2 regions of the Fructilactobacillus hinvesii genome follow, and region 1 is predicted to be linked to the other one. Evidence: predicted binding sites of a transcription regulator. Region 1 holds the regulator's gene; the other holds the start of a gene.
What was found. The regulator HrcA, encoded in region 1, represses chaperone genes, less so after heat shock. The targets are predictions, from matches to a motif close to TTAGCACTCNNNNNNNNNGAGTGCTAA.
Positions count from the first base shown of each region.

Region 2: the regulator HrcA is predicted to act here: its motif matches at 1,438-1,464, upstream of groES (co-chaperone GroES).

Region 1 is NZ_CP097118.1:876,955-880,377, reverse strand. Features, by position in the region: gene dnaK (molecular chaperone DnaK) at 1-433, opposite strand, end outside; gene grpE (nucleotide exchange factor GrpE) at 460-1,038, opposite strand; gene hrcA (heat-inducible transcriptional repressor HrcA) at 1,050-2,087, opposite strand; gene ribF (riboflavin biosynthesis protein RibF) at 2,166-3,116, opposite strand; gene truB (tRNA pseudouridine(55) synthase TruB) at 3,123-3,423, opposite strand, start outside.
Region 2 is NZ_CP097118.1:1,348,393-1,351,815, reverse strand. Features, by position in the region: gene M3M39_RS06875 (ABC-F family ATP-binding cassette domain-containing protein) at 1-487, opposite strand, end outside; gene M3M39_RS06870 (redox-sensing transcriptional repressor Rex) at 713-1,357, shown strand; gene groES (co-chaperone GroES) at 1,492-1,776, shown strand; gene groL (chaperonin GroEL) at 1,838-3,423, shown strand, end outside.

The sequences.
Region 1 (3,423 bases):
TCCGTTTAACGTCCAAGCCAGCAATTTTACCAGCATCTTTCGTAGCTTGCCGTTGGGCATCGTTAAAGTAGGCAGGAACAGTAATCACAGCTTCTGAAACCGTATCACCCAAGTAATCTTCAGCGTAGCCCTTGATGTATTGCAAGATCATTGCTGAAATTTGTTGTGGTGTGTACTTTTTGCCGTCAATATCAACTGTGTAACCTTGTTCTCCCATGTGACTCTTAATGGAACGAACCGTGTTGGGGTTAGTGATTTCTTGCCGCTTAGCAACTTCACCAACTTGAGTTTCTCCGTCTTTAAAAGCAACTACAGAAGGAGTAGTCCGGGATCCATCAGGGTTAGTGATGATCTTTGGTTTGCCACCTTCCATAACGGCAACGGCTGAGTTTGTAGTTCCTAAATCAATTCCAATAATCTTGTTACTTGCCATGGTTATGATCTCCTTTGATTTTTAATTTATTGTGCCACGATTACCATTGCTGGTCGAATCACCCGATCAGCTAATCGATAACCGGTTTGTAAGACTTGCACAACTGTGTCAGCTGGATGTTCATCACTAGCTGGCACTGTTTGCACCGCTTGATGAATTTCTGGATCAAATTGAACTCCCACTTCATCAACGGCATGAATGTCGTTATCAGTTAGGGCTTTATCGAGGTGTTTAACCACCATTTCGATTCCGGTCTTCAATTGCTGACCACTTTCATCGTCAACCTCAACGGCAAGCGCTCTCGTCAAATCGTCGAGTGCCGGAACGATGTCCTTGGCTAGTTGTTGCGGACCATACTTGGCCATTTCACTGATTTCTTTTTGATTCCGTTTTTGCATGTTTTGAATCTCAGCTTGAGCGCGTAGATAATCATTTTGTGCATCATCAAGTTGTTTTTGTAACTTTTTTACTTCAGCTGCTTCGGAATCAACTGCCTTAGCTTCCGCTTGTTTAGCAGAAGCTTGCTCAGGCTCAGCTTCCGATGCTGGTTGCTGGTCAGCTGGCTGCTGCTTATCTACATCTTGGTTTGATTTTTCTTTGGCCATGCTAACCCTCCTTATTGATCGTAATCTTGATAATAACTCTGAATCCTAGTTTGTAGTTCCGAACGAAAGGCATCAACCAGTCCCATTACCCGCGGATAAAACATCCGGGTCGGACCAATCACCGCAATTCGACCCATTCCATGTTCTCCAGCATCATAGGTTCCGCTAATAATGCTGTAGTTCCGCCACAAATCATTGTGCAATTCGGAACCTAGTTTAACCGAAATTGCTTGATCACTAGATTGTAACAATGTTTCTAAATCAGCAGCAGAACTCAAGGATGAGTATACCGGCTTGATATTCGCAAACGTTTCTGGATTCACTCCGTGGAATAAATTACTTCTTCCACTTACAAAAAATTGCTCGTCACGTAACTTGTTAGCAACTAGCACGAATGCTCTGCCAATCTGACCAAAGTCTGATAATTGTTGCTGATCACTTGCTAGTCCAGGTTCTAACTCCTTGGTCACCTGACTTAAAGAATGTCCCCGTAAATGCTGATTTAACCAATTTTCAGCCTGGTTACTATCTGCACTGGTCAACGGTTGCTCCGTCAAGAACGGCTGGCTTTGCACCAATCCACTTTTCATCATCATAATCGCCATAAAATTCTGTCGATTAATCTGGGTCAACCGAAAATAATCAACCACATCTTGCTGTTGCAGCATGGGCGTAAATGTCAGCGCCGTATAATCAGTAATCTGGGAAAGCAAATCAGCCGATTGTCTAACGATGTCATCCAGCTGCTCAAATGAACCTGATAACATTTCTGTGATGTAATCTCTCGCCTGTACTTCTAGTGGGATTGGCTTCGTCAGGTGATCAACATAGTATCGATAACCCTGATAGGACGGAATCCGTCCGGAAGAAGTATGCACCTGTTCGATAAAGTGATTGTCACTCAGCACACCCATTTCGTTGCGAATCGTCGCGGGACTAACCTTAATTGGCAAGCGCTTCGCTAAAGACTTTGACCCAACCGGTTCTCCGGTTTGCGAGTAAGCGTCAACGATTTGTTTCAAAATCAAGTTTTGTCTGTCAGTGAGCATCTTCACCACCTCTTTTTAGCACTCTCAATTACCAAGTGCTAAGGTACATTTATACTGTATCAAGGATCATTATGAAGGTCAAGAATTACGCTTGTCAGATTGGAAAAATTTCCTTGTTGCTTGTTCGTCACGTTCTAGCTGCCGGACTAAGGCTGCTTCTCCTTCGTATTTAACTTCGTCGCGAGTTTTCTTTAAAAACTGCACCTGCACCCGTTTTCCATAGATATTACGTTCAAAATCCAATAGATTAACCTCTAATGTAATCGGGTTTTGATCTCCAAAGGTCACGTTTTTCCCAATCGAAGCCATCCCCGGATAACACTGGTGATTAATCTGCATCATGACGATGTAGACGCCCAACGGTGGCATCCGCTGCTCATCATTATAATGGATGTTCGCCGTGGGATAACCCAAAGTCCGTCCTCGAGCCAGTCCATGAACCACAGTTCCACTAATCGTAAAGGGACGATTCAATAACCGGTGGACGGTTTCTAAGTGACCATCACTGAGGTTACGACGGACTCGGGTGGAACTAATTTTCTTGTCGTCCATGAGTAAAGCAGAAACCGTCTCCACGGTAAACCGTCCCTGGGCATAGTCCGCTAAATTAGGCATCGCAGCATCATGTTTTCCATAAGTATGATCAAAACCAGCAACCACCACACTAGCTCCCATCCGTACAATGAAATTATCCACGAAGGTTTGGGGATCCTGCGCTTGAAAGTCATAGTCATAGTTAACTTCATAGACATAGTCAACGCCAAGTTTTTGAAACAATTGATACTTTGCATCTGGCAAAGTTAAATACCGAGCATCATCTCCAGTGAGTTGCTGATAGACTATGGCCGGATGATGATCATAGGTTAGCACAGCTAGCGGAAGTCCTCGTGCTTGCGCGATTTCCTTAGCCCGCTTAATCACGTTTTGGTGCCCAAGGTGGACTCCATCAAAGAAACCCATTGCTAAGACAACTGGGGTTTGAAAGTGTTGATCTTGTTCTAGCGGATACGCTAACTTCATAATTTGCATCGCTTGTTACTCCAAACTAAACATTTTTTGTGGCTTATACAACTGGTGCTGATTGTCATAGCAATATAAAGCCTTATCGCTACCATTATAGCGTAAAACAATTTCAGCTTCAGTGGCTTGCAGATCCGTTGCAGATAAAAACGCTCCGTGTTGAACTCGTTCCCATTGGTCGACCGTTAAATCAACGTGCGTAAAACCATGTAGAGCATGATCAATTGGATAGACTAACTGTTCTAACGTTCCAGCTGCTTGGGCCGCTTCTAATTCAGCAAATGAAACCGTTTGTTGGATGTCAAAACCACCACTC
Region 2 (3,423 bases), 470 kb from region 1:
GACGATTTTGGTCAGCCGTGGTAAAACCAAACGCACTCATGATGGTCCGAATCTCTGCGTGGTAACCGTAACCGTTTTGGCGGGTAAAGTCAGCTTGCAGTTGGTCATATGTTTTGGAAATTGTTGCTAACCGCTCAGGATCGTTGCTCACGTCCGATTGACTCATTTCAAGTTCTAATTGATGTAGGCGTTTTTCGGTTTGAATTAAAGTAGAAAAGGGTAGTTCTAACTCGGCTTCGATGGTTCGGTTTGAATGAAGACCGGTATTTTGAGGGAGATAACCAATTGACAGCCCTTGTTTAGTAGTTACGTGGCCCTCACTAGCAGTTTGGGGATCAACGAGTAGTTTTAAAAGTATTGATTTTCCCGCCCCGTTTTGACCCACCAGTCCGATGTGACTGTGGTCGTTGATGGTGAGGTTTAGATTGTCAAAAATGGCGGTCCCGTTAAAACGTTTCGTCAGGTGTTGTGCCTGTAAGATAATCATGATGATTCCTCCTTTCGCCATCTTATCATATTTTGCCCGTTTTTAATTCCAACGGGAACGAAACCATTCACAAGCACTCCCAAGCTGGAGCTTGCTGGGCACGGCAAGAAGCACCCTCTACATTAAAGAAGTCCGGCGGCTTTAACGAGCAAATTCACAAGCTGGAACTTTGTGGTAAAATGAGAAAAGGAAAAGTACGACTAACTTGAAGGAGGCCATCAACTAATGGCAGAAGTGAAAATTCCCCGCGCAACCGCAAAGCGGTTACCATTGTATTACCGCTACTTAAATATTTTACACGATGGAGGCAAAACGCGGGTTTCATCGACTGAACTAGCCGATGCAATTCACGTTGATTCCGCCACCATCCGCAGAGATTTTTCTTATTTTGGTGCCCTCGGCAAACGAGGATACGGATATGATGTTGACAATCTCTTGGAGTTTTTTAAAAACATTCTGCACCAGGACCGTTTAACCAACGTGGCCCTGGTCGGAGTCGGCAATTTGGGGCACGCCCTGTTGAACTTTAACTTTCACCAGGATAGTAACATCCGCATTTCCGCTGCCTTTGACGTGAACCCGAAGAACGTGAACACGATCCAAGGGGGAGTGCCCATTTATCCAATGGATCAGATGATTAAGCAACTGCGTGACCAACAAATTAGTGTGGCCATTTTGACTGTCCCCACCAACGTGGCTCAGGATGTGGCAGATCAGGTTTCTGAAGCAGGTGTGAAGGGGATTTTGAACTTTACCTCCCGGCGTTTAAACGTGGACGCTGGAATTCGGGTTCACAATGTTGACCTCACCAACGAACTGCAAACTTTAATTTATTTTATTGATCATTACGATCATGCCGGCGAAGACTAAGAGTTACTGTTGCAGTAACTCTTTTTTTGAAGCTAAATTCTTGCATTTTGCTGCGGGGGAGCTTATATTAAATAATGTAATTAGCACTTGAAGAGTTTGAGTGCTAAAACGTTACTTTATTGGAGGGATTTAAGATGTTACAACCAATTGGAGATCGTGTCATTATTGAAGTTCAAGACCAACCGGAAGAAACGGTCGGTGGCATTGTATTAGCAGAAAACGCTAAGGAAAAGCCAACCCAAGGAAAGGTCGTTGCGGTTGGAACGGGCCGGATTCTTGATAACGGTGAAAAGGTTGCTCCCGTGGTTAACGAAGGCGACGTTGTTGTATTTGATAAGTACGCTGGGACGAAGGTTAACGATGGGGATCAAGAATACCTGGTCATGCATGAAAGTGACCTCCTCGCAATCGTTAAATAAAGCAAATTAACAATCAAAATTAATTAGTAAGTTTCAATTAATTAATATGAGGTGAATAAAAATGGCTAAAGAATTAAAGTTTTCAGATGACGCTCGGAGCGCCATGCTTAAAGGTGTTGACAAGTTAGCTGACACAGTTAAAACGACGATGGGACCAAAGGGTCGGAACGTGGTTTTGGAAGAAACTGCCGGAGATCCAACCATCACGAACGACGGGGTGACGATTGCTAAAGCAATTAGTTTACCAGATCACTTCGAAAATATGGGAGCTAAGTTAGTTTCTGAAGTTGCTTCTAAGACGAACGATGTGGCCGGGGACGGAACCACGACTGCCACAGTTTTAACGCAAGCCATCGTTAAAGAAGGAATGAAGAACGTGACTGCTGGTGCTAACCCAGTTGGTGTGCGCCGTGGAATTGAAAAGGCAACCAAGGCAGCCGTTGACAGCTTACACAAGATGAGTCACAAAGTGGAAAGCAAAGACGACATTGCCCAAATTGCTTCGATTTCTTCTGCAAGTAAACAAGTGGGTAGTTTGATTGCCGATGCTATGGAAAAAGTTGGTAACGATGGAGTAATTACCATCGAAGACTCCAAGGGAGTAGAAACCAGCTTGGACGTGGTTGAAGGAATGGAATTTGACCGTGGTTACATGTCACAATACATGGTAACCGATCAAGAAAAGATGGAAGCTGACTTAGACAACCCATACATCTTGATTACTGACAAAAAGATTAACAACATGCAAGACATCATGCCATTGTTACAATCCGTTGTGGAACAAGGTCGTTCCCTCTTGATGATTGCTGATGACATTGGTGGTGAAGTTCTGCCAACCTTAGTTTTGAATAAGATGCGGGGAACGTTTAACGTGGTTGCTGTCAAAGCCCCTGGCTTTGGTGACCGGCGGAAAGCACAATTACAAGACATTGCTACGTTAACGGGTGCAACTGTAATTAGTGATGACTTGGGATTAGACTTAAAGGATACGACGATTGATCAACTCGGCCAATCCAATAAAGTAAACGTTACGAAAGACAAGACCACGATCGTAGAAGGCAAGGGTGACAAGGATGCCATTGCTAAACGAGTTGCCGAAATCAAAGGCCAAATTGCTGCTACTAACTCTGACTTTGACAGAGAAAAACTGCAAGAACGGTTAGCTAAGTTAGCCGGTGGAGTAGCCGTAATCAAAGTCGGTGCTGCAACTGAAACCGAATTGAAGGAACGCAAGTACCGGATTGAGGACGCATTAAACGCCACTCGGGCTGCCGTTGAAGAAGGCTTCGTTCCTGGTGGGGGAACTGCTTTCATTAACATCCTAGCTGATGTAGCTGCCGTTGATGCTGATGGCGACGAACAAACTGGAGTTGACATCGTGCGGCGCGCCTTAGAAGCTCCCGTTAAGCAAATTGCTGAAAACGCTGGAGTTGACGGTGCTGTGATTGTGGATCACTTGAAGCAAGAAAAACCAGGAGTTGGTTACAACGCCGCTGACGACAAGTACGAAGACATGATTGCCGCTGGAGTGGTAGATCCAACCAAGGTTAGTCGGTCTGCATTACAAAACGCTGCCTCTGTTTCTTCCTTATTGTTAACCACGGAAGCAGTGGTTGCTGAAGAACCAAAGGACGATAACAACGATAA